Regions from separate parts of the Pseudomonas atacamensis genome, predicted to be linked through region 2. Evidence: predicted binding sites of a transcription regulator. Region 2 holds the regulator's gene; each other region holds the start of a gene.

Region 1 (7,758 bases), 1.3 Mb from region 2:
TGGGTGATCATCTGTTTGACGCGGGCGTACAAAGGCGCCGGACTGTCGCCCATGTTCGCGGCCAACGGAGAAACTGGAGGCGGAGTCGGCACGGTTGATCCCTGTTCATTGGATGAAAGTGACTAGCTTGCCGGAGTTTACCGGGCAGGCAAACGTCTGTATATGTATATACAAATAACACACGATGGGGTGCCGAACGATGTCCGCCTTCTTTGCCGAACGCGCACTGCTGCCTGAGGGATGGGTCAACAATGTACGTCTCGAGGTCAGCGCCGATGGCTTGTTGACCCGAATCCAGGCCGATTCCAGCGCAGACGGCGCCGAGCGGCTGCGCGGGCCGTTGCTGCCGGGAATGCCCAATCTGCACTCTCACGCCTTCCAGCGCGCCATGGCTGGATTGGCCGAAGTGGCCGGCAACCCCAACGACAGTTTCTGGACCTGGCGCGATCTGATGTACCGCCTCGTCGGAAAAATCAGCCCCGATCAGCTCGGCATCATCGCCCGTCAGCTGTACATCGAAATGCTCAAGGCCGGTTACACCTCGGTCGCCGAATTTCACTACGTGCACCATGACAGCAACGGCCAACCGTACGCCGATCCGGCGGAACTGGCGTTGCGCATCAGCCAGGCCGCCAGCGAAAGCGGTATCGGTCTGACCCTGCTGCCAGTGCTCTACAGTCATTCCGGTTTCGGCGGGCAAACGCCCAACGATGGCCAGCGTCGCTTTATCAACAGCACTGAAAACTATCTGAATCTGCAAGCGCGTTTGCAGCCATTACTGGCGCAGCAGAAGGCGCAATCGCTGGGCCTGTGTTTCCACTCGTTGCGCGCGGTAACTCCGCAGCAGATCAGCGAAGTGTTGGCGGCCAGTGACAAACAATGCCCGGTGCACATCCATATCGCCGAGCAGCAGAAAGAAGTCGACGATTGCCTGAGCTGGAGCGGTCGCCGTCCGTTGCAATGGCTCTACGAGAACGCTGAAGTCGATCAGCGCTGGTGTCTGGTCCACGCCACCCACGCCAACCCGGAAGAAGTCACGCTGATGGCCAACAGTCGCGCAATCGCCGGGCTGTGCCTGACCACTGAAGCGAATCTGGGCGACGGGATTTTCCCGGCGGTGGATTTCCTCGCACAGGGCGGGCGCATGGGTATCGGTTCCGACAGCCATGTCTCGCTCAGCGTGGTGGAGGAATTGCGCTGGCTGGAATATGGTCAGCGTCTGCGCGATCAGCGGCGCAATCGCTTGTATGGCGCGCAACAGCCGATGGTCGGTCGCACCCTGTATGACGCGGCGCTGGACGGCGGCGCGCAGGCGCTGGGTCAGCCGATCGGCGCGTTGGAAGTGGGCAAGCGCGCGGACTGGATTGTCCTGGATGGCAACGATCCGTATCTAGCGACGGCCAATGGCGACGGGATTCTGAACCGCTGGTTGTTCGCCGGCGGCGATCGCCAGGTGCGCGATGTGCTGGTCAATGGTCAGTGGGTGGTGCGCGATGGCCGGCATGCCGGCGAAGAGCACAGCGCCCGAGCCTTCACCCGGGTCCTGCGCGATCTCTTGGGCTGACCCAAAACCAAACTGTGGGAGCGAGCCTGCTCGCGAAAGCGGTGTATCAGTCCATATTCATGTCGACTGATACACCCTCTTCGCGAGCAGGCTCGCTCCCACAGTTGATTTGTATCGAGGCTTAATTGGATGTCTTGGCCATCTGCCGATCCGACGCGCGCCAGATCAGGCGTGTGGTGTCGTAACCCTGCTGACGCGCCTTGCTCAGCAATTCTTCGCGCACTACACCGTTGACGGTCGGTGTGCGTGACAGCAGCCACAGGTACTTGCGACTCGGATCGCCGACGATGGCGGTCTTGTAATCGTCGCTGACGTACAACACCCAGTACTCGCCCTTTGCCACACCCGGCACCAGGCGCGAGAACCAGTTATCGAATTCGACCCAGAGCTTGTCGGTCTTGCCCGGCACTTGTGGATAAGCCGTGCCCTTGGCTTCTTCCCACTGCCACTCCGGGGTCAGGCAACGATTGAGCACGCCGACATTACCGTCAGGCTTGAGGGTGTAATGGGCTTCGGATTGCGCGCAGTGGCGCTGGAAGTACATCGGCAAGCGTGCCAGTTCATACCAGGTGCCCTGATAACGCTTGAGATTGACGCTGTTGACGGTCTTGGGCGCCAACGGGTCGACGCCGGAAGTGGCGCAGCCAGCCAGTACCAGGCCAGCAAAAAGGATCAGCAATAACCGCTTCATTTTTTTCTCCGTGGGCGCGAAGCCCCGGTTTACTTCAGGCCTTGGCCGGAAAACATCAGCACTTTGTCACCGGCGTATTGCACGCTGATAAAGCTGTTCTTGTCGCCCCAGGTACAGCTGGACATACCGAGCGCGCCCGAGCAATCAGTGGGCTTGCCGAGAAGGGTTTCCACTTCGGACTTGGCCATGCCGGCCGAGAGCTTGGAGTAGTTTTCCTGATTGACCTTGCTGCATGCGGCCAACAGCACGCAAAACGACAGCAGGGCGATAGATCGCAGCGACATGGTGAAACTCCTGGAACGAGGGGGGATGGCATGGTGCCAACCAGAAGCTTAGAAGAGAAAAGTGTCATCTGGTTCCGTGACCGAACGCCTATTTATCAGCCCGCCCGTCCGGCTTTTGCCGGTAAATCAAAAACTTTGTGAAGCCGTCGAGCATTTCGTCGACTTTCCCTGCAAACGCCTAATCTTTGGCGCGGCGCGGTCGAAAATAAGAGCAGCGCAACGCTGCCGAATATGGCAAATTGCCGCCCTTTCCTGACCAGCCCCCTCGCGGTAGTTCATTCGATGACCAGAAACATGAAATTCAGCCACAAGATTCTGCTGGCTGCTGCCCTTGTGGTGGCCGTTGCGTTCGCCTGTTTCATCTTCTTCAACGACTATCGCCAGCGTCAGGCCTTGAGCAGCAGTACCGAAGCGACCATGCAGGAGCTGGGCAGCCTGACCACCAGCAACATCCAGACCTGGCTGGAAAGCCGCATTCAGCTGCTGCAATCGCTGTCGCAGCAAGTCGCCGTTGACGGCAACGCGCCCGCCAGCCTCAAACGCATCATTGACCTGCCCGCCTACACCGGCAATTTCCAGCTCAGCTATTTTGGCGGTGCCGACGGCGTGATGTTCTCGGTGCCGGCCGGCAACCGCGCGCCGGACTACGATCCACGGGCGCGCGGCTGGTACAAAGCCGCCAATAGCGCACAGCAGACCATCGTCACCGAACCGTACATTGCCGCTTCGTCGGGCAAGCTGGTGATCACCGTCGCCACGCCGGTGCAGCGTCAGGGCCAGATGCTCGGCGTGGCCGGGGCCGACATCGATCTGACCAGCGTCAGCGCGATCATCAACTCGCTGAACTTCGGCGGCCACGGTCACGCATTCATCGTCAGCGCCGAAGGCAAGATCCTGATTCACCCGGACAGCAAGCTGGTGCTCAAGACCCTCGCCGAGGCCTATCCGAACGGCGCGCCTCAAGTCAGCCCGGGCCTGAAAGAAGTCGAGTTCGACGGCAAGACCCAGTTGATTTCCTTCACTCGCGTCAACGGAGTGCCATCGGCTGACTGGTACGTGGCGCTGGTGCTCGATAAAGACACCGCGTTCTCGATGCTCAGCGAATTCCGCACCTCGGCGCTGATCGCCATGGTCATCGCCGTGCTGATCATCATCGGCCTGCTTGGCATGCTGATTCGCGTGCTGATGCAGCCACTGCTGACCATGGGCCGCGCGATGCATGACATCGCTGAAGGCGAAGGCGACCTGACCAAGCGTCTGGTGATTCACGGCAACGATGAATTCGGCGCGCTGGGTACGTCGTTCAACCGCTTCGTCGAACGCATTCATACGTCGATCCGCGAAGTGTCCTCGGCGACCGGCCAGGTCAACGAAGTCGCCCTGCGTGTGGTCGCTGCCTCGAACTCGTCGATGTACAACTCCGACCAGCAGGCCAGCCGCACCAACAGCGTCGCCGCCGCGATCAATCAGCTCGGCGCCGCCGCTCAGGAAATCGCCCAGAACGCCGCCCTCGCCTCGCAGCATTCCAGCGATGCGCGCAGCCTCGCGGTCGACGGCCAGCAGGTGGTGGATAAAACCATCCACGCCATGCAACAGCTGTCGGCAAAGATCAGCGATTCCTGCGGCAACATCGAAACCCTTAACAGCAACACGGTGAACATCGGTCAGATTCTCGAAGTGATCACCAGCATCTCCCAGCAGACCAACCTGCTCGCACTCAACGCCGCCATCGAAGCCGCGCGCGCCGGTGAAGCCGGACGCGGTTTCGCCGTGGTCGCCGACGAGGTGCGCAACCTCGCGCACCGCACCCAGGATTCGGCGCAGCAAGTACAGAAGATGATCGAAGAGTTGCAGGTCGGCGCACGTCAGGCAGTAACCATCATGACCGAGAGCCAGCGCGAGAGCGAAAGCAGCGTCGGCATCGCCAACCAGGCCGGCGAGCGTCTGGGCAGCGTGACCCAGCGCATCGGCGAAATCGACGGCATGAACCAGTCGGTGGCCACCGCGACCGAAGAACAGACAGCCGTGGTCGAGTCGATCAACGTTGATATCAACGAGATCAACACGCTGAATCAGGAAGGCGTGGAGAACTTGCAGGCGACATTGCGAGCCTGTTCGGACCTTGAGCAGCAGGCGGCGCGGTTGAAGCATCTGGTCGGCAGCTTCAGGATCTAAGCTGCAGCCTCAGGCCTCTTCGCGAGCAGGCTCGCTCCCAAAGGGATCTCCGGTTGTTACACAATTTGAGTGCACCACCAGATCCTGTGGGAGCGAGCCTGCTCGCGAAAGCGGCCTGCATCACGCAGAATGTCTTCAATATAAACATCGGGAATTTGCCAGATGAACAAGAAACACAACGGGGTTCATCCAGATCAAATCACATTATTGGCAATCCTTGCGCTGGGTAGCGAGGAAATCGATCGAGGAAACTATACAAACGCTGAAGACGTATTTCTTGAGCTAGATGAACTGGATCCAGCCCAGCAAACTAGAACCGTGATCCAGGTTTGGAAAGAAATACCAACTCTTCAGCCGTAGACTCCCGCCCCAACACCGCATTGCGATGCGGAAACCGGCCAAATCGGGCAATCACTTTCTGATGCCGCTCGGCATAGTCCAGGTTATCGGCAAACACCGCCCGCTCCGTCTCTGGCTGTTCAGCCACCAATTCAATAAATCTGGAAACGGCTTCGTTTTGCACCGCGAGGTTTTCGCAGTGTTCGAATACCAGATAAATGAATACCCGCTGAATCGGTTTCAACTGCCGATCGAAATCCGCTGCAATGCCTTGGGCGACGAGCTTCTGTGCGAGCAGATCACCGGAAAACGCTTTGGGGGTATCGCGATAGATCATGCGTGGCAGTTGATCGAGCAACAGCACCACCGCCAGCCAGCCTTCGGGACATTGCGTCCACTCGGTCAATTCGCCGGCAAGGGCCTGATCGACAAAGACCCCGAAACGCGTCTGCGCTTCGAGGTCTTGGCTGTTTCGCTTGCCGAACCACAACTTGCCCTTTTCGGCCGCTACTTCGCTGGCTGATTCGGCGTGTCCGAACCACCAGTCGAGCAACGGCTGCCAGGGCGCGTGCATGGCTTATTCCTTGTGGTAGGCCGTGGCGCGGGCGACTTCTTCTTTCGAACCGAGGAACACTGCAACGCGCTGGTGCAGGCCTTCCGGCTGGATGTCGAGAATACGCTGGTGACCGTCGGTGGACGCGCCGCCGGCTTGTTCGACGAGGAACGACATCGGGTTGGCTTCATACATCAGGCGCAGCTTGCCCGGTTTCGACGGCTCGCGGCTGTCGCGCGGGTACATGAACAGACCACCACGGGTCAGGATGCGGTGGACGTCGGCAACCATCGCCGCGACCCAACGCATGTTGTAGTTCTTCTTCAACGGGCCTTCTTCACCAGCCAGCAGCTCGCCGACATAGCGCTGCACCGGGGCTTCCCAGTGACGCTGGTTGGACATGTTGATGGCGAATTCCTGGGTGGTTTCCGGGATGGTGATGTCTTCGTGAGTCAGGACGAAGCTGCCCATTTCGCGGTCCAGGGTGAAGCCTTTGACGCCGTCGCCCAGGGTCAGCACCAGCATGGTCTGCGGGCCGTAGATGGCGTAACCGGCGGCCACTTGCTGGGTGCCTGGCTGCAGGAAAGCTTTTTCGTTCAGCGGCTCGTTCTGGCTCAGGTATTCGTTCGGGCAACGCAGTACCGAGAAGATCGTGCCGACCGGGGCGTTGATGTCGATGTTCGACGAGCCGTCCAGTGGGTCGAAGACCAGCAGGTATGCGCCTTTAGGGTATTTGCCCGGGATCTGGTAGGCGTTGTCCATTTCTTCGGACGCCATGCCGGCCAGGTGACCGCCCCATTCGTTGGCTTCGAGCAGGATCTCGTTAGAGATCACGTCGAGCTTCTTCTGCACTTCGCCTTGCACGTTCTCGGTGCCCATGCTGCCCAGAACACCACCCAGGGCGCCTTTGGACACGGCGTGGCTGATCTCCTTGCAGGCACGCGCTACCACTTCGATCAAAAAGCGCAGATCGGCAGGAGTGTTGTTGCTGCGGGTCTGCTCAATCAAATAGCGACTCAAGGTAACGCGGGACATGGACGGCTCCGGTGGAATGGGGGGCGGAAAACCCGCGCAGTTTACAGGGAGTCTGAAAACCTAGCGAGCGAAGACGCCGGCTAACGTGCGCCTGGGTGTATTTGCCTGTATGAGACGTGATTGTTGGTGGAGAGTTCAGGTGTCGGATTGAGCGTAGTTCGGTTCGGCATGAGCGATTGAGGATTTTCAGTGTTTGCCCGGGCGCCTTCGCGAGCAAGCTCGCTCCCACATTGGAATGCATTCCATTGTGGGAGCGAGCCCGCTCGCGAATGGCGCAAAGCGCCGCCATGCTCAGGTATTGGCTGGCGGCTTGCGCAACAGGCTGAACGCCATCGCCCCGAGAAACACCACACTGAGCAGCAACACCGCCCACAGCCCGAACTTCTTCCAATTGGTTCCGGCCACCGCAGCCGTCGTCGCCGTTGAGGTTTGCGTGGCCACTGCTTCGTCCTGCACCGTCGCCTTGCCCAGGCTCGCCAGCTTCTCTGGCTTGAAATCCGGAATCAACGTTGCCAGTGGCAGGTTCGCCGTTTTCACCGTGGCATTGCCCAAGGCCAGACTGTACGGCCCTTCGCCCCGGGCGAGGAAGATCACTTGCGTGGCGCGCACCGCATATTTCAGGTCCGGCGCCTGCTCACCCAGACCGCCGCCGCGCTCATCCACGGTCAGCTTGAGTTGCTGCACGGTCTGCCCGGACAGCGGGATTTCGTTCTGCACCACGTCCTGATTGTTCTGGCTCAGGCGATACAGCAAACCGCTGCTCAGCGTCTGCCACGGCAAGTTGCTCTCGCGCCGGCCGGCCAACGTCACCGGCGCCAGACTGTTCGGCTGTTTCAGCTCAATCTGCACCCGCTCGACATTCAGCCCCATCGGCAACTGCCAGGTGTATTCCCCGGATTTGGTGCTGCTGCCGGCCACGCTGGGCGACCACACCAAAGGCAGCGGCAGGTTGCGCGGGTCGCTGCTTTTCAATTGCGCCGACGTCAGGACGGGCGCCGAGCCCGGCGACTCCCACAGCAGGCGCACATAGCGCGCGGTCTGCCCCGGCAGGGTCACTTCGTGCTGTTCGATGCGCTCATCGGAAAAGGTCAGCCGTGCCACCTGGCCCTCGCCCCAT
Region 2 (7,758 bases):
ACGAGGGTTTTCACCTTCGGCGATCGACAGAATTCCTTCCAGCAACATTTCGCGATAACGCGACTGCCGCAACGCGATGGACTTGAGCTTGGCCGCGACCGGCAAGAGGATCAGGTTGGCACTGGCCACGCCATAGATGGTCGCGACGAACGCCACGGCAATGCCGTTACCCAACTGCGACGGATCAGCGAGGTTGCCCATCACGTGAATCAGGCCCATCACCGCACCGATGATGCCGATGGTCGGCGCGTAGCCGCCCATGCTTTCGAACACTTTGGCCGCTTCGATATCGCGGGATTCCTGGGTGTAGAAATCCACTTCGAGAATGCTGCGAATGGCTTCCGGCTCGGCGCCGTCGACCAGTAGTTGCAGACCTTTGCGCGAATAGCTGTCAGGTTCGGCGTCGGCCACGCCTTCGAGGCCAAGCAAGCCTTCCTTGCGCGCCGTCAGGCTCCAATTGACCACGCGATCGATGCCGCCGGCCAGGTCGACACGCGGCGGAAAGAAGATCCAGCCGAGAATCTGCATGGCGCGCTTGAACGCGCTCATCGGCGATTGCAGCAGCGCAGCACCGACCGTGCCGCCCAGTACGATCAGCGCCGCCGGGCCGTTGGCCAGCGCGCCGAGGTGACCGCCTTCAAGGTAGTTGCCGCCGATGATGGCGACGAACGCCATGATGAGGCCGATAAGGCTGAGAACATCCATCAGATACACGCCTCGACGATGTGCTTGCCGATGTCGTCCAGACCGTACACGGCGTCAGCCAGATCGGCTTTGACGATGGCCATCGGCATGCCGTAGATCACGCAGCTTGCTTCGTCCTGCGCCCACACCGAGCTGCCGCCCTGCTTGAGCAGACGCGCGCCTTCGCGGCCGTCGGCGCCCATGCCGGTCAGCACCACTGCCAGAACTTTGTCGCCGTAGGACTTGGCTGCAGAACCGAAAGTGATGTCCACGCACGGCTTGTAATTCAGACGTTCGTCACCCGGCAGAATCTTCACCGCGCCACGGCCGTCGATCATCATCTGCTTGCCACCCGGCGCCAGCAGCGCCAGGCCCGGACGCAGGATGTCGCCATCCTCGGCTTCCTTGACGCTGATACGGCAGAGCTTGTCGAGACGTTCGGCAAACGCTTTGGTGAACGCCGCCGGCATGTGCTGGATCAGCACGATCGGCGCCGGGAAGTTCGCCGGCAATTGCGTCAACACACGTTGCAGCGCGACCGGGCCGCCCGTCGAAGTGCCGATGGCAACCAGTTTGTAGGCTTTGCGTTTCGGTGCTGGCGACGAAGCGCTGGCAGCGGATGCACGGGCAGGCGCTGGCGCTGGCGTCGGACGTGCCGGGACAGGGCTGCTGTGGCTCGTGTGGCTGCCGTAGCTCGACGCTGCCGGAGCAGGCGTCGGCGCTGGCGCAGCGGCGGGAGCCGGCGCGCTGTAGGCACTGAAACGACGATTGCTGCGCGAGATGCTGTGGACTTTCTCGCACAGCAGTTGCTTGACCTTCTCGGGGTTGCGCGAGATGTCTTCGAAATTCTTCGGCAGGAAATCCACCGCGCCGGCGTCCAGCGCATCGAGGGTTACCCGCGCGCCTTCGTGGGTCAGCGAGGAGAACATCAACACCGGGGTCGGGCAGCGCTGCATGATGTGCCGCACCGCCGTGATGCCGTCCATCATCGGCATCTCGTAGTCCATGGTGATCACGTCAGGCTTGAGGGCCATGGCCTGATCGATCGCCTCTTTACCGTTGGTGGCCGTGCCGACCACCTGGATGCTCGGATCCGCCGAAAGAATTTCCGAGACGCGGCGGCGGAAAAAACCCGAATCGTCCACCACCAGGACTTTGACTGCCATAAACACTCCATTAGGTGCAGCGGCGCGTCATCGCGCCGCCGCCCCGGATTCAAATACGCTTTGTGGCGTAACGCTTGAGCATGCTTGGAACATCGAGAATCAGCGCAATGCGGCCGTCACCGGTGATGGTGGCGCCGGACATGCCCGGAGTTCCCTGGAGCATTTTGCCCAATGGCTTGATGACCACTTCTTCCTGGCCGACCAGTTGATCGACGACGAAGCCGATCCGCTGTGTGCCCACCGAAAGAATCACCACATGGCCTTCGCGCTGCTCTTCGTGAGCGGCGGAGCTGACCAGCCAGCGCTTGAGGTAGAACAATGGCAGCGCCTTGTCGCGCACGATCACCACTTCCTGACCGTCGACGACGTTGGTGGTCGACAGGTCGAGGTGGAAGATTTCGTTGACGTTGACCAGCGGGAACGCGAACGCCTGATTGCCGAGCATGACCATCAGCGTCGGCATGATCGCCAGGGTCAGCGGCACCTTGATGACGATCTTCGAGCCCTGGCCCTTGGTCGAGTAGATGTTGATCGAACCGTTGAGCTGGGAAATCTTGGTCTTCACCACGTCCATGCCGACACCACGGCCGGACACGTCGGAGATCTCGGTCTTGGTCGAGAAACCCGGGGCGAAGATCAGGTTGTAGCACTCGGTATCGCTCAGGCGATCGGCCGCGTCCTTGTCCATCACACCGCGTTTCACCGCGATCGAACGCAGGACGTTCGGGTCCATGCCTTTGCCATCGTCGGAGATCGACAGCAGGATATGGTCGCCTTCCTGCTCGGCCGCCAGCACCACGCGACCGCCACGGGCCTTGCCCGATGCTTCGCGTTCTTCCGGCGACTCGATGCCGTGGTCGACGGCGTTGCGCACCAAGTGGACCAGCGGGTCGGCAAGAGCCTCGACAAGGTTTTTGTCGAGGTCGGTTTCTTCACCCACCAGTTCCAGGTTGATTTCTTTCTTGAGCTGACGTGCGAGGTCGCGAACCAGACGCGGGAAGCGCCCGAAGACCTTCTTGATCGGCTGCATCCGCGTTTTCATCACGGCGGTCTGCAGGTCAGCGGTGACCACGTCGAGGTTCGACACGGCCTTGGACATGGCTTCGTCGCCGCTGTTAAGGCCCAGGCGCACCAGACGGTTACGCACCAGCACCAGCTCGCCGACCATGTTCATGATCTCGTCGAGCCGCGCGGTGTCGACGCGCACGGTGGTTTCCGCTTCGCTGGCCGGTTTTTCCGCCGGAGCAGCGGCTGGCGCACGGGCCGGAGCCGGTGCAGCAGCGGCGGCCGGTTTCGGCGCCTCGACTTTCGGCTCAGGCTTGGCCGCAGGTTTCGGCGCAGCAGCGGCAGCCGGAGCTTTCGCCGCTGGCGTGGCGACGCTCGACGCAGAGCCGGCAGTCGCAGCGCTGGCGTCAAACTTGCCTTTGCCGTGCAATTCGTCGAGCAGCGATTCGAATTCGTGATCGCTGATCAGATCACTGCCGGCCGCAGCGGCTGCCGGTGCAGCAGGTGCGGCCGGGGCCGAAGCGATGGCCGATTCCAGCGCGTCAACGGCGAAGTTGCCCTTGCCGTGCAACTGATCGAGCAAGGCTTCGAATTCGTCGTCGGTGATGTCCGAGCTGTCGCCCGCAGCAGGTGCGGCCGGCGCTGCTGGTGCCGCCGGAGCGACCGCATCTACAGCAAACTGGCCTTTGCCGTGTAGTTGATCGAGCAGCGATTCAAATTCGGCGTCGGTGATTTCATCGCTGGCCGCCGTATCGGCAACCTGCGCGGGAGCAGCGACAGCGGCCGGAGCCTCGGCCTGGGCCTGGGCCTTGACGGCATTCAGCGAGTCCAGCAGTTGTTCGAATTCGTTATCGGTAATGTCGTCCGATGCGCTTTCGGCGACCGGTTCTTCCACCGCTTCTACCGGTGCGGCAACGGCTTCATCCGCCGATTGCGGCTCGGCCAGACGCGCCAGCGCGGCCAGCAGTTCCGGCGTGGCAGCGGTGATCGGTGCACGTTCACGGACTTCGCTGAACATGCTGTTCACCGCGTCCAGTGCTTCGAGCACCACGTCCATCAGTTCTGCATCAACGCGACGCTCACCCTTGCGCAGGATGTCGAACACGTTTTCGGCGATGTGACAGCACTCCACCAGCTCATTGAGCTGAAGGAAGCCGGCGCCCCCTTTTACAGTGTGGAAACCGCGAAAAATTGCATTGAGCAGATCTGCATCATCCGGGCGGCTTTCAAGCTCGACCAGTTGTTCGGACAGTTGCTCAAGAATCTCGCCGGCCTCAACCAGGAAATCCTGAAGGATCTCTTCATCGGCGCCGAAGCTCATTAATGGGGTGCTCCTACAGGTCTAAAAACCCAAAAAACCCGAATTCCGAAACTCTAGAATCCAAGGCTGGATAACAAATCGTCCACATCGTCCTGACCGGACACAACGTCTTCTCGTTTATCGGCATGAATCTGCGGACCTTCACCCTGCGAGAGATGTTTTTGTGGATCTTTTTCAGCAAGCATTGCGGCGCGGTCATGTTCGATGCCCGCAAAGCGGTCGACCTGACTGGCCATGAGCACGAGTTTGAGCAGATTGCTTTCGACTTCGGTGACCAGTTGGGTCACACGCTTGATCACTTGACCTGTGAGGTCCTGGTAATCCTGAGCCAGCAGGATGTCGTTGAGGTTGCTCGACACCGCACGGTTGTCCGTGCTGCTGCGTGACAGAAAACCGTCGACCCGGCGCGCCAGTTCGCGGAACTCTTCAGCCCCGACCTCGCGACGCATGAAGCGGCCCCAATCGGCGCTCAACGTCTGCGCTTCATCAGCGAGACTGTTGACCACCGGCGTGGCGCTTTCCACCAGATCCATGGTGCGGTTGGCCGCGGCTTCCGTCAGCTTGACCACATAGCCCAGGCGTTCGGTGGCGTCGGTGATTTGCGACACTTCCTCGGCCTGCGGCATGTGCGGATCGATCTGGAAATTGACGATCGCACTGTGCAGTTCACGTGTGAGCTTGCCCACTTCCTGATACAGGCCGCGGTCACGGGTCTGATTGAGCTCATGGATCAGTTGCACCGCGTCGCCGAACCTGCCTTTTTCAAGGCTCTCGACCAGTTCGACCGCGTGTTTTTTCAGGGTCGATTCGAAATCGCCCTGTGATGATTCGTTATGCTCCATAGCTCCCCCGCGCATTCATCAGCCGATGCGTTCGAAAATCTTCTCGATTTTGTCTTTCAACGCTTGAGCCGTGAAAGGTTTGACCACGTAACCGTTCACACCGGCCTGGGCGGCCTCGATGATCTGCTCACGCTTGGCTTCAGCAGTAACCATCAACACCGGGAGGTGCTTGAGTTTTTCATCAGCGCGCACGTGACGCAGCAGGTCGATACCGGTCATGCCCGGCATGTTCCAGTCTGTTACCAGAAAGTCGATGCTGCCGCTGTTGAGCACCGGAATGGCGGTTACGCCATCGTCGGCCTCGACGGTGTTGGTGAACCCAAGATCGCGCAGCAGGTTCTTGATGATCCGCCGCATCGTTGAGAAGTCATCAACGATGAGGATTTTCATGTCTTTGTTCAATTCGACCTCCAAGCAGTCTTAAACGCGCCCAGCACCTGGACGCGCCACTTCAATCAATCGGCATAGCACTCGAAGTTTGTCTGGAGCACAACGGATCGAGACCGGCGCCGTTCATCACCGCACCAGCCTCGTTTCGCAGTGTCCCCACACTGCCTTCAGCGCGCTCGCCACTCCCCCAAACGCCCCCGCAGACGGGCCGCGCACTGGCTGTGTAACTGGCTGACCCGCGATTCACTGACGCCAAGGACTTCACCGATTTCCTTGAGGTTCAGCTCTTCGTCGTAGTACAGCGCCAACACCAGTCGCTCACGCTCCGGCAAATTGGCAATCGCGTCCGCCAGCGCCGCCTGGAAGCGTTCATCTTCCAGATCGCGTGACGGCTCCATATGAGCACTCGCGCCATCCTCGTGCAGCCCTTCGTGTTCGCCGTCCTGCAAGAGGTCGTCGAAACTGAACAGGCGACTGCCCAAGGTGTCATTCAGAATCCCGTAGTAATCGTCGAGACTCAATTGGAGTTCGGCCGCAACCTCGTGATCTTTAGCGTCACGGCCGGTTTTAGCTTCAATCGAGCGAATCGCGTCGCTGACCATCCTGGTATTACGGTGAACCGAGCGTGGCGCCCAATCCCCTTTGCGCACTTCATCGAGCATCGCGCCGCGGATTCGAATGCCCGCGTACGTTTCGAAACTGGCGCCTTTGCTGGCGTCGTATTTGGTCGAGACTTCGAGCAAACCGATCATCCCGGCCTGGATCAGGTCTTCGACCTGCACGCTGGCCGGCAGGCGCGCCAGCAAGTGATAGGCAATGCGCTTGACCAGTGGCGCGTAACGCTCGATCAATTCGTATTGCGCGTCACGCGCCGACTTTTTGTAAAGATTCATGCCACTGGCGGTCATATCACAGGCCCTGCGGTTTGCTGCACGAGACGCTCGACGAAAAATTCCAGATGCCCGCGCGGGTTGGCCGGCAGCGGCCAGGTGTCGACCTTCTGGGCGATGGCCTTGAAGGCCAGCGCGCACTTGGAACGGGGAAAGGCTTCGTAGACGGCGCGCTGCTTCTGCACCGCTTTGCGCACGCTTTCGTCGTACGGCACCGCGCCGACGTATTGTAGGGCGACGTCAAGGAAGCGATCCGTGACCTTGGTCAACTTGGCGAACAGGTTGCGCCCTTCCTGCGGGCTCTGCGCCATGTTGGCCAGCACGCGGAAGCGGTTCATGCCGTAATCGCGGTTGAGCAACTTGATCAGCGCGTAAGCATCGGTGATCGAAGTCGGCTCGTCGCAGACCACCAGCAACACTTCCTGGGCGGCACGAACGAAACTGACTACCGAGTCACCAATACCCGCAGCGGTGTCGATCACCAGCACGTCGAGATTGTCGCCGATGTCGCTGAACGCCTGGATCAGGCCGGCGTGTTGCGCCGGGCTCAGGTGCACCATGCTCTGCGTGCCGGAGGCCGCCGGCACGATGCGAATCCCGCCCGGGCCCTGCAACAGCACGTCGCGCAGTTCGCAACGGCCTTCGATAACGTCGGCCAGTGTGCGCTTGGGTGTCAGCCCCAGCAGAACGTCGACGTTCGCCAGGCCCAGGTCGGCGTCCAGCAGCATGACCCGACGGCCAAGCTCTGCCAGCGCCAGCGACAAGTTCACTGACACGTTAGTCTTGCCGACGCCACCTTTGCCGCCGGTCACCGCGATCACCTGTACGGGATGCATGCTGCCCATGTTATTTCTTTACCTTGTCTTGCATAGACGGAGGCCACATTACTGGCTGCGCGTTCCTGATCGGAACAATGCGTGGCAGACCATCGATGTAGGTACAAAAACTGTTCATGATTACCTCAGCCAACCTGCTTGGTCGGGCTGTGATAGATATCAGCGAACATGTCAGCCATGGCTTCTTCGCTGGGTTCTTCCTGCATTTGCACGCTGACGGCGCGGCTGACCAGTTGATGACGGCGCGGCAGATGCAGATCATCCGGAATCCGTGGGCCATCGGTCAGATACGCGACCGGCAATTCATGACTGATCGCCAGGCTCAACACTTCGCCGAGACTGGCCGTTTCATCCAGTTTAGTCAGGATGCAGCCGGCCAGCCCGCAACGCTTGTAACTGTGATAAGCGGCGGTTAGAACCTGTTTCTGGCTGGTGGTTGCCAGGACCAGATAATTTTTTGAGCGAATGCCACGCCCGGCCAGGCTCTCAAGCTGCATGCGCAACGCCGGATCACTGGCTTGCAGGCCGGCAGTATCGATCAAAACCACGCGTTTGCGTAGCAGTGGATCCAATGCCTGCACCAGCGACTGACCCGGATCGACGTGCGTCACCGGCACGTTGAGG
Region 3 (7,758 bases), 1.3 Mb from region 2:
GCAGGGTTTGTTGCAGCGATCCCATCAACTGGTAGTGAGCAAGTTGCCCAAGAAGACTCAAATCGGCCTGCTTTTGTAAGCACGCAAATCCTGTGGGAGCGAGCCTGCTCGCGAAGGCGGTTTGTCAGGCGACTCATCAGCGAGGATGAGATTGCTTTCGCGAGCAGGCTCGCTCCCACAGGGGATTTTCGGTGGACGTTAAATCAGCGACAGCAAGTTCGATCCGAGGAAAATCTGGTCAATCCAGAACACCTGATGCAACAGCACGATCGCCCAGAACAGAATCTGAAACCACACCTTGCGCGTCTTGTGCCGGAATACCTGCTGCGCGATCAAAGCACCCGGCCAGCCACCCGCCAGTTCAACCGCATGCAGGATGTTTTCCGGCGTGCGCCAAGCGTCGGCGCGGGCTTTGCGTTTGTCGGCCCAGTACAGAAAGAACGCCAGCACACTGACAATCCCGTACGCCGCCAACGGCACCCGCGACATGCCGCTGAGCCACATCGACAGCGAGCCGAACAGCGGCAGCGCGCAGATGATCAGCAACACCGCAAGCTTCAATTTCAGATGCTGAACGCGCCCGCTTGAAGATCGTCCCTCAGGGCGGCGCGTGCGGGAATCTTTCATGCCTTGGCCGCCGACCAGTCCACCCAGCCGAACTGCCAGGTCGCCAGAATGAACAGGCCGAACGCAATCCTGTACCAGGCAAAGGCTGCATAGCTGTGGCTGCCGATGAACTTGAGCAGGCCGCGCACAGCGATCATGGCGAAGATGAACGCGGTGACAAAACCAATGGCGAACACCGGGAAATCAGCCGGCACGAACAGGTCGCGGTATTTGTACCCCGAATACACTGCCGCACCGACCATGGTTGGCATGGCGAGGAAAAACGAGAACTCGGTGGCGGTCTTGCGTGACAGACCGAACAGCAAGCCGCCAATGATCGTCGAGCCGGAACGCGAGGTGCCCGGAATCATCGCCAGGCATTGCGCGAAGCCGATTTTCAGCGCGTCGGTCCAGCGGATTTCGTCGACGGTTTCGGCATGCACTTCATGTTGGCGCTGTTCGGCCCACAGCATGATGATGCCGCCGATGACCAGCGCCGCCGCCACGGTGATCGGGTTGAACAGGTATTCGTGAATCAGATCGGCAAAGATCACCCCCAGTACCACGGCGGGCAAAAAGGCGATCAGCAGGTTGGCGGTGAAACGCCGGGCGCTCGGCTGGGTCGGCAGGCCGATCACCACGTCGAGGATCTTGCGGCGAAATTCCCAGACCACCGCGAGAATCGCGCCGAGCTGGATGATGATGTTGAACGCCATGGCACGTTCGCCGCCGAAGTTCAGCAAGTCGGCGACGATGATCTGGTGTCCGGTACTCGAAATGGGCAAAAACTCCGTCAGCCCTTCTACAACTCCTAGAATCAGTGCCTGCAAGGCGGTCCAAAGATCCATCAATCCCCCAGAGAGCGATGCGCGCGGGCATGCCCCGATAGTATTTTTTCGTTCACTGCGTCCAGCGTAGCCGGTAAAAGCTGTAGCGATTGCGCGCGCACAGGATCCACACGAAACGGTAAAAATTCCGTGAAATATCAAAACCGGATTCAGGTTTTCGCGCGCGGGGCCGAAATCCTAACAGACAAGCCTCAAAAGCGCTCTGCGCGTTGGATGGTAGTCCCGGGCACTCAGCTGTGGCTGGATGCTGGCGATCGTTTATTACAAGAACAAGAATCCGGAGTGACAGCGTTATGAACAGCTTGCGCAGTGTGTCGATCAGCCGACGCTTGTGGCTCATCTTGATCGTGGCGGTGGTCATGTTGCTGACCTTGGGCGTGCTGATGCTCAAGCAGATCCACGACGACCTCTACCACGCCAAGGCGCAGAAAACCCAGCACGTGGTGCAGACCGCCAGTGGCCTGCTGACTTATTACCACGGCCTGGAAACCGCCGGCACCCTGACCAGGGATGCCGCGCAAAAGCAGGCGCTGACCGCGATCCGTGGCCTGCGCTACGACCAGAGCGACTACTTCTGGATCAACGACCTCACGCCCGTGATGGTCATGCACCCGACCAATCCCAAGCTCGAAGGCCAGAATCTTTCGGCGATCCGCGACCCGGACGGCTTTGCGGTGTTCAACGAGATGGTCGCCATCGCCAAGGCCAAAGGCGCGGGCATGGTCAATTATCGCTGGCCGAAACCGGGGGCGACTGATCCCGTTGCCAAGACCTCGTATGTGAAGCTGTTTGAGCCGTGGGGCTGGGTGATTGGTTCCGGCGTTTACGTCGACGATGTGCAGGCAGAATTCCAAGGACAAATGATCAAGGCGTCGGCGATCGGCCTGGCGATTGCGCTGATCATGGCGCTGCTGGTGATCCTGATCGCACGCAGCATTGTCCGTCCGTTGCAGGAAACCGTGAATGCGATGGCCAACATCGCCAGCGGCGAAAGCGACCTGACCCGCAGCCTTGATACCCACGGCAAGGACGAGGTCACTGAACTGGCCCATCACTTCAATGCGTTCACGGCCAAGTTGCGCCGAGTGATTGGTGACCTGCAGGTGTCGGCCAGCGCTTTGGGCCAGTCTTCCAGCGAGCTGGGCAACGATGCCTCGCAGGCGCAGCAGCGCAGTCAACAGCAGTCGCAGCAGATGGAACTGGTGGCCACCGCGATCAACGAAGTCACCTACGGCGTGCAGGACGTGGCGAAAAACGCCGAACACGCCGCCGCCGAAATGCGTGATGCCGAAGCGCAGGCGCAACAGGGCCAGATCAACATTGACGGCAGCCTGCAACAGATCGACAAGCTCTCCGGCACGATCGATCAGGCGGTGGAAGTGATCCGCACCCTGGCGGCGGAGAGTACGCAGATTGGCAGCGTGCTGGAGGTGATTCGTTCGATTGCCGAACAGACCAACCTGTTGGCCTTGAACGCGGCGATTGAAGCGGCGCGCGCGGGTGAACAGGGTCGCGGGTTTGCCGTGGTCGCCGATGAGGTGCGCTTGCTGGCTCAGCGTACGCAGAAATCGACCGCTGAAATTCAGTCGATGATCGAGCGTTTGCAGAATCACTCGGAGGCTGCGGTGAAGGTGATCGGCGACAGCAGCAAGGCCTCGCAATTGACCATCGAACAGGCGGGACTGGCCGGGGCGAGCCTTAATGCCATTGGCCAGGCGTTGCGTAATCTCAACGACCTGAATGCGTCGATTGCCAGCGCTACCTTGCAACAGGCGCAGGTGGTTGAGGACATCAACCAGAACGTGACCCAGGCGGCCGGGCTTTCCCATAGCACCGCGTTGGCGGCTGAACAGTCGAGTGCAGCCAGCCTGCGGCTTGGGCAACTGAGCGAACAGCTCAACGGGTTGCTGCGCCAGTTCCGGGTCTGAACCATAACCTGTGGGAGCGAGCCTGCTCGCGAAGGCGTCGGGCCAGTCATTGGAAGAAGATGTCGACTGGACAGGCCCTTTCGCGAGCAGGCTCGCTCCCACAGGGTACTTCTGTGTCTGGGCGAATGCAGTACAATCCGCCCCCTTCTCAACTCCCCCAAGGATCCGCCATGTCCGGGCTTGAACTGTTTGCCGCTGCCCTCGGTGTCATCGCCGTGTGGCTGACGGTCAAGCAGAATCCGTGGTGCTGGCCGATCGGGCTGGTCATGGTGTTGCTCTACAGCTGGATCTTCTTTGAGGTGAAGCTGTATTCGGACATGTTGCTGCAAGTGATCTACGCCGCACTGCAGATCTACGGCTGGTGGCAATGGACCCGCGCCGGGACGATGCATGACGGTCGCCAAGTTACCCGCCTCGATGCACGCTCGATTCTGCTCGGCCTTGGCATTGGAGCGATCGGCAGCCTGTCGCTGGGCGCGGCGATGGCGCACTGGACCGACGCCGCACAGCCGTGGCTCGATGCCGCGCTCACCGGTTTCAGTCTGGTCGCGCAACTGTGGATGGCGCAGAAACGCCTGCAATGCTGGGCGTTGTGGTTCGTCCTCGATGTGATCTTTGTCGGCCTGTTCATCTATAAAGGCCTCTATCTGACTGCCGCCCTGTACGCGCTGTTTACCTTGCTCGCGGTGCAAGGCTGGCGGGAATGGCGTGCCGATCCGGCGTTGCGCACATGAAAGTCGTTGTTCTCACCGGCCCGGAATCCACCGGCAAGAGCTGGCTGGCGGCAGGTCTGGAGCAGCGTTTCGGCGGCGTGCGCGTTGATGAATATGTTCGTCGGTTCATCGAAGACAACCCACGCGACACTTGCCTCGCGGATATCCCTGATATCGCCCGGGGCCAGTTGCAATGGGAAGATCAGGCACGGGCGAAACAACCCGAACTGCTGATTCTCGACACCCACCTGCTCAGCAACATCCTCTGGAGCCAGACCCTGTTCGGCGATTATCCGGACTGGCTGCAAAGCGAATTGCTCACGCGCCATTACGACCTGCACCTGCTGCTATCGCCGCAACAGGTCGACTGGGCCGAAGACGGTCAACGCTGCCAACCGGATCTTGCGGATCGCATGGCATTTTTCGAAGCCACGCGCGCCTGGTTGATTGAGCATCAACAGTCATTGCAAGTTATCGAGGGCAATTGGGCCGAACGCCAAGCGCAAGCCTTTGCAGCGGTGGAGCTTTTGCTGTCCGAATAACCCACCACGCCGGGCATCGGGCTGATCTGTCCGTTTTTGAAACACTCCTAACCGCGCAAAGCCCCCGTCCAAACGCTGTTCATCACTCCGTCAGGTCACCTGTTACGCCGATGAAACACATCGGCGCAAACCCTTGTTCCAGAGCTTTCCAACGTCAAGCATCGTTCAAGCGCCCCTGCATGTGTCTCAGCGCTGAAACAGTGCCCGCGCTGAGCGATTCTCAAAAACACCTAACCCATTGAAATAACGCGACAATTCAAAACCGGCACAGCTTTCGCTCTCTCCTTCACAACGCTGAATAACCCAGCCCACTGAAGAAGGAATTGCAGCCGTGGGGAATTTCAATAAAAGCCTGACCTGCCTCCTGCTGATCGGATCAGCCGCCAGCGCATTGATCAGTGTCAGCGCCCAGGCCGAAGGCAATGGAGTGATCGTCCTCAACCGCGACGTTCAGCCAATCCCGATCGGGCGCAACGGCGGCAAAGATCCCTATCCAACCACGGTCAACGCCAACCCTTCGGCGCGGATCAACCAGACCCTCAGCAGTACCGAACTGACTGACGGTGATTTCGCCAGCGTTGCCAGCGGCTCATCGATTCGCGGCAACATGACCACGCCCAGTTCCAACCTGCCCGGCATGAACACCCTGACCAACCAGAACGGCCTGCCCGGTATGCGCACGGGTAGCGGCGGCGGCTCCGGGGCGTCGATCTCCAACACGGTCAACCGGGCGATGAGCACCGGGCTGGCGCCTCTGACTCGCATGGCCGGAGGCCAATGACATGAATCGCACCCTGCTGCTTCTCGCCCTGCTCGGCTGCACCAGCGCCATGGCCGATTCGGCTTCGGTCAACAAAGCAAATATTCAGGATTCCGGCGCTCAGTATCGCGGCAACTTCAACGTCAACCAGGCCGCCGGTGACCAGATGCAACAAGCCAACACCAAGGCGATTGCCATCGGCACCGAAGCCCATGCCACCACCAACGTCAGGCAGACCATCGACACGCCCGCCAGCCGCGCCATCGACGCGAGCGCCAACATTGGCGGCAACTCTTTCAGCAATGGCAACGGCATCCTCGGTGTGAACCAGGGCGCCGGTGCCAACAATCAAATGGCCAACGTTACGCGCGTCAGCATCAGTGCCGGCCCGCAGAGCGTTGACGACAGCGCCCTTTCGCAACAGAACGTGGCGTTTTTACCGAGCTCAGGAGCAACTGGTATCGCAATCGGCAGTCGCCAGGTCACGACCAGTGATCAGGCCTTCACCGGCAGCCGTGGGGTAATCCAGGTGAACCAGAGTGCCGGGGTGGGGAACCGAATGGCTAACACCCTGAGCATCCGGGTCGCAGACTGACCCAAACAAAAAGCAGTGCAATTAGAAAAGTCCCAACACTTAACCAACTAATAAGCACGACGGAGAAACAACCATGAAACCTACAATGGCTCTCAAACCACTGGTTTTCGCACTCGCAGCAGTGATGGCAATGGCAGCACAGGCTGGCGGCCGTGGTGACAATGATCATGGTAACGGGCATGGCAATGGACACGGCAACGGTCACGGCCAGCCGCAAGGTCCGAATCTTGAACAACTGCTGCAGATCACCGCTGGCGCCGGCGCCGCTGTACTCGACGCACAAAACAGCGACGGCAACGTGGTGAAAAACCAGGGCACCCTGAACAACGCCAATGCCAGCGACTCGCTCAACGGCTCCAACGGCAACATGGGCGCCAACGTCGCCGCCGGCGACGGCAACCAGCAGGACAACGCTGCTGCACTGGCCACCGCTGACGAAAGCTTCATCTTCGGCAATGCTGTTGCCGCCTCGAGCGCGACTCAGGTGAACAACAACAACTACGTGAAAAACTCGTCCACCTTCAACAACGCCACGCTCAACAATGCAGGCAACAATGGTTCCGGCAACATCGGCATCAACGTGAGCTCGGGCAACTTCAACCAACAGAAAAACAACCTCGCCATCGCCGTTTCCGGTGGCCGTGTAGCCACCGCTGCTGCCTCTGCCAACCAGTCCTCGACTGGCCTGGTCGTGGAAAACAAAGGCGTGCAGGCTTACAAAACCGACACCCTCACCGGTACTTATGCAGCCGCTGGCGTATTCAAAGCCAAAGGCACTGCGACCATCGAAGACGACAACCACGGCGGTTGGGGCAACCGTGGCGGCGGCCATGGCGGCAACGATGATCAGAAAGCCAAGTTCGAAGCCGTGGGTACTTTTGGCCTCGCTGGCGTCACCACCCAACAAGTGTTGACCAAAGATGGCTGGAAAACTCCCGTCGTCAACAACGCCAACATGACCAACTCGATGAACAACTTCTCCGGCAACGGCGGAGCCAACGTCTCGGCGGGTGTGGGCAACCAACAAAGCAACTCGCTGTCCATCGCCGCAGGTTGCAAAGCCTGCATGTAATCGCGATCGAAACGAAAGCCCCGGCAACGGGGCTTTTTTCCCAGGTTCCACAAGGCGTATTCGATCATGCGGACTCCTGCCCTCCTCGCTCTGCTTTGTCTGTGCGGCCTGACTCAGGCAGCGCAGATGCCGGTGGCTGCCCTGCCGGGTGGCGTGCTGGTCTACAAGGACGTGCAAAGCATTCGTGAGCGCAAGTTTGCCGACATCGTCGAACAGAAAACCGATTTCAGCTGCGGCGCTGCTGCACTGGCAACGGTTCTGCGCCAGGCCTATTGGCTCGACGTCGATGAGGAGCACATCATCAAAGGCATGCTGGTCAACGCTGACCAGGACCTGGTGCGAACCCAGGGTTTCTCCATGCTCGACATGAAGCGCTACGTAGAGAGCATCGGCATGCGTGCCCGTGGCTACCGGATCCCGCCCGAGAAACTCGAAGCGGTGACCATTCCGGTGGTGGTTCTGATGGACATTCGTGGCTACAAGCACTTCGTCGTCCTGCAGCGTTCGGACAAAGATTGGGTTTACATCGGTGACCCGGTTCTTGGCCACAAGCGCTACAAGCACGACGACTTTGTCAAAGGTTGGAACGGCATTGTCTTTGCCATCGTCGGCCCCGGTTACGACAAGGCCAACGCCTTGCGCAGCCCTCCCGTGCCGCTGACGGCGAAGAACTCGCTGGACAGTTTCAACCCGG
Region 4 (7,758 bases), 2.9 Mb from region 2:
GATGAGGTCGAACCGGTGGTTGAAGTGGCCAAGACCAACCTTAGCAAGCGTCGCACAATCGACAACCTGCTTGAGGAGCGCCGACTGCAAAGGCAATTGGCCGACTACGATTATGATCTGTGATATCTGAAGGCCTCCCGAGACGGAGGCTTTTCATTTTCTGCGACAACCGAGCTTGATCGGCCCATGACGTTCTCAGCTGTCGAATAGTTCAAACCAGGCCGTTACGCTGCGCCAGCTCGATCAGATCAACCAGAGAACGCGCATTGAGTTTCAGCAACAGACGAGTCTTGTATGTGCTCACAGTCTTGTTGCTCAAGAACATGCCATCAGCAATTTCCTTGTTGGTCTTGCCGCGCGCCAATTGCTGCAACACCATCATTTCCCGGCCGGACAGACGATCCACCATGTCTGCTTCGCTCGCATTGCCCAGACTGGTACGCACAGTGTGCAGCGCCTGATTGGGGAAATAACTGTAGCCGGACAGAACTGCCTTGATCGCACTGAGCAATTCAGTCAGATCCTGCTGTTTGCACACGTAACCCGCTGCGCCCGATTGCATGCAACGCATTGAAAAATGCCCGGGAGCCTGGGAAGTCAGCACCAGCACTTTCACCGGCATGGCAGTGGAGGTCAGGCGCGCAATAACTTCCAGTCCGTCGAGTTTGGGTATTCCAATATCCAGAATGACAAGATCCGGTATTTGTTCACGAGCAATTTGTAGTGCATCAACGCCATTATCCGTTTCTGCAATGACTTCGTAGCCATGCCGTTCCATCAGCATACGTACCGCAAGTCGAATGACGGGGTGGTCATCCACGATCAGCACTTTATTCATGGGCAAGTCCAGTTTTCGCTGTTCGAATTTTTAGAACACGCACGATATCCCAGTCACTTGCTTCAAGGGATGGCAACTTTTACACGCATTTGCATCGAGAGACATTCCCTACAGGCATTGAGGATAATTCCCACAAATAGGTCCCGTCGCATCCATCGCAATTGCTTCCCGTCCTTCAAGGCCGCAACGAATTTCCGTTTACTGCGCACACGTCCTACGCAGCTCCGAATTCCAACCGAGCCATTTGAAATTTCCTGGACCACTTCTGCCGGCTGCCGATTCGGCATATGACGTAACGAACCGCCGCTACTGCATATTCGACGCACCGGCAGCCCTTCTATAAAACTTGAAACAACAGCCTGAAACTTCAATGAAGGCTTTTGCTATATATAGAAATATTCAACCTCAAACAAACAGCATAGAACTTGAATCATGCTCAAGATAACGAACAAGATCACTAACCCAATGACAGTCATCGCGATATTCGCCATTATTTCGGAAACTTCAGCGGCGGTATCGCTGCCATTTCTCGACAACAAGGACCGGGAGATTTATGTCTGGTTTCTGATCAGCTTTCCGTTTTACTTGTTATTTCTTTTTTTTATCACGCTCAACTTCAACCACCGCTCGCTCTACTCGCCCTCGGATTTCGGCAAGGACAAAAATTTCCTGAAGGCGGCTGAACATTCGGAACGCGACAGCGAACGAAAAGTACCGTTGCGAAAAACCGATGGATCGTGCGCTTTCGAGATAACCAGCTGCGTGGTGTCCAGCAACACTGGGAGCGGCGGATTCCAGCGTCCATGCAGGATTCACAACGCGCCTGACCCACCAACCGATATTGATGGCCAAGCGAACCCCGTGGTGCAGACGATCAAACTGTCACCGCTGATAAGCGAACTGAACATCATCGACGCCCGGGACGTTGATGCGTCCAGGGAGTTCGATGCGATTCTCGACACTCTTCGGAGCGCCGGTAAAAAAAATCCGCGAGTGCTGGTTTTTCTAACGAATCATGTTTCGGACTCTCTGGCGCATACTTCGCTGCAACAGATCAAACAGGCGAAGAAAAGCTCAGGTGCAACACTGTGTGTCGTTTACAACCTGTGCACACAGACAGTTAGCCTGCTGGGGCGAACCAGCTGACAGGCGTGGCACATCCCGCAAGCGGGCAGACAAGAGAAACGGCTTGATGAACCCGATGAAAATTCCGAAAAAAAAGGCGGCCCTGAACTGGCCGCCTTTTTTATTGCGCGTGGGTCTGAGCCACTCAGAACAACTTGCGGCCCTTGTTGGCAGCAATGCGCATGCGCAGCGCGTTGAGCTTGATGAAGCCCGCCGCATCGGCCTGATTGTAAGCGCCGCCGTCTTCTTCGAAGGTGGCGATGTTGGCGTCGAACAGCGAATCATCGGACTTGCGACCGGTGACGATGACGTTGCCCTTGTACAGCTTCAGGCGCACTACGCCGTTCACGTTGACCTGCGAAGCATCGATCATCTGTTGCAGCATCAGACGCTCAGGGCTCCACCAGTAACCGGTGTAGATCAGGCTGGCGTACTTGGGCATCAGCTCGTCTTTGAGGTGAGCGACTTCGCGGTCCAGAGTGATCGATTCGATGGCGCGGTGAGCGCGCAGCATGATGGTGCCGCCCGGGGTTTCGTAGCAGCCACGGGACTTCATGCCGACATAACGGTTTTCGACGATGTCGAGACGACCGATGCCGTGCTCGCCGCCGATCTTGTTCAGCGTCGCCAGTACGGTGGCCGGGGTCATTTCGACGCCGTCCAGCGCGACGATGTCGCCGTTGCGGTAGGTCAGTTCCAGGTACTGCGGGGTGTCGGGAGCCTTCTCCGGGGAGACGGTCCAGCGCCACATGTCTTCTTCGTGCTCGGTCCAGGTGTCTTCCAGCACGCCGCCTTCATAAGAGATGTGCAGCAGGTTGGCGTCCATCGAGTATGGAGATTTTTTCTTGCCATGGCGTTCGATCGGGATCGCGTGCTTCTCGGCGTAGTCCATCAGCTTCTCGCGGGACAGCAGGTCCCACTCGCGCCAAGGGGCAATAACTTTTACGCCTGGCTTGAGCGCGTAGGCGCCCAGTTCGAAACGCACCTGGTCGTTGCCCTTGCCGGTGGCGCCATGGGAAATGGCGTCGGCGCCGGTTTCGTTGGCAATTTCGATCAGGCGCTTGGCGATCAGCGGACGGGCGATGGAAGTACCCAGCAGGTACTCGCCTTCGTAAACGGTGTTGGCGCGGAACATCGGGAACACGAAATCACGCACGAATTCTTCGCGCAGGTCATCGATGTAGATTTCTTTGACGCCCATGGCCTGAGCCTTGGCGCGGGCCGGCTCGACCTCTTCGCCTTGACCGAGATCAGCGGTGAAGGTCACCACTTCACAGTTATAAGTATCCTGCAGCCACTTGAGGATCACCGAAGTGTCCAGGCCGCCGGAATACGCCAGAACGACCTTGTTTACGTCCGCCATGCCATCACTCCACGGGGTTCTACGGAAAGCGGGGGAGTCTACCGCTCAAACGCGATAATTTACAGAGGCGCGACAGCTTAAGACGACAAAGCGACAGAATCTGTCGAGAGCGCGACGATGACCGGCGAGTCAGGAAGTCGTTGCGGCGGTGGCTGGCGTACCCGCTTGCGGCGCCGGAGCCGGGGCGGTAGTCGGTGCGACGCGCGACAATTTCACGTTGACCCGACGGTTCTTCGCACGATTGGCCTTGCTGGTGTTGGGCACGATCGGATACTGCTCGCCGTGGAAACGCACGGTGATCTGCGATTCCTGAATGCCGTTGGCCTTGAAGAAATCCACCACCGCCAGCGCGCGGCGGCGCGACAATTCGCGGTTGGTCAGACGATTGCCGCTGTTGTCGGAATGGCCGTCGAGGTCAATGTGGTTCACCGTCGGGTCGGCCTTCATGTATTCGAGCATCACTTGCAGCTTGGCCTTGGCAGCCGGGTCCAGCTCAACGCCTTCGCCGGGGAAGCCGATCTGCGACTGCTTGATCTGGTCGAAATTCTGCGGCAGCAATTTCGCCACACAGCCTTGATAGTCGTTGAACGCCTTGCTGAATTTCACCGGCAACAAACGCACTTCGGAGACGCGGCCATCGCCAGACGCACGACGTACCACCGGGCTGCGACCGTCCAGCAGACCGCTGATCAATCCCCCGGCCTGGGATTGCGAGCTGTTGAACAACACATTGCCGCTGCCCAGACGCACAGAGCCCAGATTGATGTCGCCACGCCCTGGCTGCCAAGGTGCAGCGGCAGCGAGCAAAGTCGCCGAACCGCCGCCAAGCATGGCGTTGTAGGCATTCAGGCGAAAGATCGCCTGTTCACCGGCCTTGCGCACGAACTCGCCCGAGCCGAAATCGGTAATCGGCTGGGTCAGGCGGCATTCGAACTGGTCGCCGGCGACCGTCCACTCAATGTTCTCCAGACGGGTCTGGTAAGTCAGCGCCATCGCGGGAAGGCTGGCAAACACACTGAGCAGGGCTAAATAACGCTGGCGCACGGGAGGCTCCATTGGCTTGTGAAACACAAACACCGATTCACACAATGTTTACGGCATACCTCCGGGATATCGGACGCTCGTGGCAAAACTTGATAGCGGGTGCCTGCAAGAGTCTTTTCCGGTAGCATTCGCCTCAGTTTGACCCGCCTGGAATCCCCTCATGTCCGACCGCCTGACCCTGCTGCGTCCCGACGACTGGCACATTCATCTTCGCGATGGTGCCGTGTTGACCAATACCGTTGCCGATGTGGCCCGCACCTTCGGGCGCGCGATCATCATGCCGAACCTGGTACCGCCGGTGCGCAACGCCGCTGAAGCCGACGGCTATCGTCAGCGCATTCTCGCTGCCCGCCCGGCCGGCAGTCAGTTCGAGCCGTTGATGGTGCTGTACCTCACCGACCGCACCCAACCGGAAGAAATTCGTCAGGCCAAGGCCAGCGGTTTCGTCTACGCCGCCAAGCTGTACCCGGCCGGCGCGACCACCAACTCCGATTCCGGCGTGACCAGCATCGACAAGATCTTCCCGGCGCTGGAAGCCATGGCCGAAGTCGGCATGCCGCTGTTGATCCACGGTGAGGTCACCCGTGGCGACGTCGATGTATTCGACCGCGAAAAGATTTTCATCGACGAGCACATGCGCCGCGTGGTCGAGCGTTTCCCGACGCTGAAAGTGGTGTTCGAACACATCACCACCGGCGACGCCGTGCAGTTCGTCAACGAGGCTTCGGCCAACGTTGGCGCGACCATCACCGCGCATCACCTGCTGTACAACCGCAACCACATGCTGGTCGGCGGGATTCGGCCGCACTTCTACTGCTTGCCGATTCTCAAGCGCAACACCCATCAGGAAGCCTTGCTCGACGCCGCCACCAGCGGCAGCGCCAAGTTCTTCCTCGGCACCGACTCGGCGCCCCACGCCCAGCACGCCAAGGAAGCCGCCTGCGGTTGCGCCGGTTGCTACACCGCTTACGCCGCCATCGAGATGTATGCCGAAGCGTTCGAACAGCGTAACGCGCTGGACAAGCTCGAAGCCTTCGCCAGCCTCAACGGCCCGCGTTTCTACGGCCTGCCGGCAAATACCGATCGCATCACCCTGGTCCGTGAAGAATGGACCGCCCCGACCAGTCTGCCATTTGGCGAGCTGACCGTTATCCCGCTGCGCGCCGGTGAAAAACTGCGCTGGCGCCTGCTGGAGGAACACGCGTGAGTGAAGACAATTTCGACGATGAACTGGACGGTCAAGGTGGCGGCGGCGGTTCCCGTCATCCGATGGCAGCGCGTTTTCGCGGCTACCTGCCGGTTGTCGTCGACGTAGAAACCGGTGGCTTCAACGCAGCCACCGATGCCTTGCTGGAGATTGCCGCGACCACCATCGCCATGGATGAAAAGGGTTTCGTCTACCCGGATCACACCTACTTCTTCCGCGTCGAGCCATTCGAAGGCGCCAACGTTGAAGCGGCAGCGCTGGAGTTCACCGGGATCAAGCTCGATCATCCGCTGCGCATGGCCGTCAGCGAAGAAACCGCGCTGACCGACATCTTCCGTGGGATCCGCAAGGCGTTGAAAGCCAACGGCTGCAAGCGGGCAATTCTGGTCGGGCACAACAGCAGTTTCGACCTGGGCTTCCTCAACGCCGCAGTTGCGCGCCTGGACATGAAGCGCAACCCGTTCCACCCGTTCTCCAGTTTCGACACCGCGACCCTGGCGGGTCTGGCGTATGGTCAGACCGTGCTGGCGAAAGCCTGTCAGGCGGCCGGCATCGATTTCGACGGTCGTGAAGCGCACTCGGCGCGTTACGACACCGAAAAGACCGCTGAGCTGTTCTGCGGCATCGTCAATCGCTGGAAGCAGATGGGCGGCTGGGAAGACTTCGACGACTGATCGTCGGCGAGCAAATCCCGCGCATGAAAAAACCGGCCACGTGGGCCGGTTTTTTTGTACCTCGACGTTGCGCCTTACAGGGCCGCAGCGTTCTCGGTCAGGTAAGCCGCAACGCCTTCCGGCGAAGCGTTCATGCCTTTGTCGCCTTTCTTCCAGTTGGCCGGGCAGACTTCGCCGTGCTCTTCGTGGAATTGCAGCGCGTCGACCAGACGGATCAGCTCTTCCATGTTACGGCCCAGCGGCAGGTCGTTGATGATCTGCGAGCGAACCACGCCTTTGTCGTCGATCAGGAACGCGCCACGGAAAGCCACGCCGCCTTCGGATTCAACGTCGTATGCCTTGGCGATGTCGTGCTTCATGTCGGCAGCCATGGTGTATTTCACCTGACCGATGCCGCCATTGTTCACTGGAGTGTTGCGCCAGGCGTTGTGAGTGAAGTGCGAGTCGATCGACACAGCGATCACTTCAACGTTGCGCGCCTTGAAGTCAGCCATGCGGTTGTCCAAAGCGATCAGCTCGGACGGGCAGACGAAGGTGAAGTCCAGCGGGTAGAAGAACACCAGGCCGTATTTGCCTTTGATGGCCGAGGACAGGGTGAAGCTGTCAACGATCTCGCCATTGCCGAGTACGGCCGGGACGGTGAAGTCTGGGGCTTGTTTGCCTACGAGTACGCTCATTGATATCTCCTGGTGTAGAAACTTGAAGTTCAGGGTCCGGGCCAGCCTGTCCCCCTCAGGCGACAGCCCTGTGACACGAACCCTCTTCGCAAGGGACGACCATCATACACTGCGTGTTTGGCCTGTCCGTAACGGATTTTCCCTGTTCGGTTATCCACTGCGTATTCATGGGGTCAGACGCGCATTTGGAAAATACCGTTCGTCAGTCGCCGGGAAATTGGCTGCGAAGCGTTCCGAAAGCACTTTGACAATCATTCTCGTTAACATTAAGATCCATCGCAATTGAGTCACAACCAGCGACGGTTCTTACTTATGTATGTTTGCCTCTGCACTGGCGTCACCGACGGACAGATCCGCGAAGCGATCTATGAAGGTTGCTGCAGCTACAAAGAAGTTCGCCAGGCCACCGGCGTCGCCAGCCAGTGTGGCAAATGCGCCTGCCTTGCCAAGGAAGTGGTGCGCGAAACCCTGACCAAGCTGCAAACCGCCCAGGCCGCGATCCCTTACCCGGTAGAATTTACTGCTGCGTAAATGCCCCATTTCAAAGAACCGGACTAGATGTCCGGTTTTTTTATGCCTGAAAATCAATTGCTTAGCGTCCAGACGCGGAACACAAACATTCTTATTCCGATTAATTTTCATTTATTATTCAATAACTTAGGTTTGACACTTATAACTGCCAAGCTCAAACTCCGCCTTATATACGGTTAATACAGGGCAGGACTCCGATCATGAAAGGCGACATTACAGTCATCCAGCATCTCAACAAGATCCTCGCCAATGAGCTGGTCGCGATCAATCAGTACTTCCTGCATGCGCGCATGTATGAA

Evidence for each region. Region 2 encodes FliA, which starts transcription of late flagellar genes. Its sites were predicted from a motif close to CTAAAGTTTNNNNNNNNNNNGCCGNTAA; they were not measured.
Region 1: the regulator FliA is predicted to act here: its motif matches at 2,718-2,745, upstream of JWU58_RS25615 (methyl-accepting chemotaxis protein).
Region 3: the regulator FliA is predicted to act here: its motif matches at 1,603-1,630, upstream of JWU58_RS13820 (methyl-accepting chemotaxis protein).
Region 4: the regulator FliA is predicted to act here: its motif matches at 4,437-4,464, upstream of JWU58_RS06405 (flagellar protein MotY).

The regions. Positions count from the first base shown of each region.
Region 1 covers NZ_CP070503.1:5,655,969-5,663,726, forward strand. The annotation lists gene hutC (histidine utilization repressor) at 1-53, opposite strand, end outside; gene JWU58_RS25600 (formimidoylglutamate deiminase) at 200-1,564, shown strand; gene JWU58_RS25605 (lipocalin family protein) at 1,686-2,255, opposite strand; gene JWU58_RS25610 (hypothetical protein) at 2,285-2,539, opposite strand; gene JWU58_RS25615 (methyl-accepting chemotaxis protein) at 2,822-4,714, shown strand; gene JWU58_RS25620 (DUF924 family protein) at 5,025-5,627, opposite strand; gene JWU58_RS25625 (class 1 fructose-bisphosphatase) at 5,631-6,641, opposite strand; gene JWU58_RS25630 (DUF3999 domain-containing protein) at 6,933-7,758, opposite strand, start outside.
Region 2 covers NZ_CP070503.1:4,346,619-4,354,376, forward strand. The annotation lists gene JWU58_RS19815 (flagellar motor protein) at 1-705, opposite strand, end outside; gene JWU58_RS19820 (protein-glutamate methylesterase/protein-glutamine glutaminase) at 705-1,850, opposite strand; gene JWU58_RS19825 (chemotaxis protein CheA) at 1,900-4,176, opposite strand; gene JWU58_RS19830 (protein phosphatase CheZ) at 4,230-5,018, opposite strand; gene JWU58_RS19835 (chemotaxis response regulator CheY) at 5,037-5,408, opposite strand; gene fliA (RNA polymerase sigma factor FliA) at 5,576-6,316, opposite strand; gene fleN (flagellar synthesis regulator FleN) at 6,313-7,143, opposite strand; gene flhF (flagellar biosynthesis GTPase FlhF) at 7,260-7,758, opposite strand, start outside.
Region 3 covers NZ_CP070503.1:3,036,254-3,044,011, forward strand. The annotation lists gene JWU58_RS13805 (MmcQ/YjbR family DNA-binding protein) at 1-79, shown strand, start outside; gene JWU58_RS13810 (DUF1294 domain-containing protein) at 199-627, opposite strand; gene JWU58_RS13815 (undecaprenyl-diphosphate phosphatase) at 624-1,454, opposite strand; gene JWU58_RS13820 (methyl-accepting chemotaxis protein) at 1,748-3,382, shown strand; gene pnuC (nicotinamide riboside transporter PnuC) at 3,553-4,116, shown strand; gene JWU58_RS13830 (AAA family ATPase) at 4,113-4,637, shown strand; gene JWU58_RS13835 (hypothetical protein) at 4,969-5,418, shown strand; gene JWU58_RS13840 (adhesin) at 5,420-5,992, shown strand; gene JWU58_RS13845 (heme utilization protein) at 6,066-7,064, shown strand; gene JWU58_RS13850 (C39 family peptidase) at 7,131-7,758, shown strand, end outside.
Region 4 covers NZ_CP070503.1:1,371,361-1,379,118, reverse strand. The annotation lists gene JWU58_RS06425 (PA3496 family putative envelope integrity protein) at 1-123, shown strand, start outside; gene JWU58_RS06420 (response regulator transcription factor) at 212-838, opposite strand; gene JWU58_RS06415 (hypothetical protein) at 1,271-1,984, shown strand; gene JWU58_RS06410 (argininosuccinate synthase) at 2,109-3,326, opposite strand; gene JWU58_RS06405 (flagellar protein MotY) at 3,456-4,370, opposite strand; gene pyrC (dihydroorotase) at 4,531-5,577, shown strand; gene rnt (ribonuclease T) at 5,574-6,251, shown strand; gene JWU58_RS06390 (peroxiredoxin) at 6,326-6,928, opposite strand; gene JWU58_RS06385 (bacterioferritin-associated ferredoxin) at 7,241-7,459, shown strand; gene bfr (bacterioferritin) at 7,660-7,758, shown strand, end outside.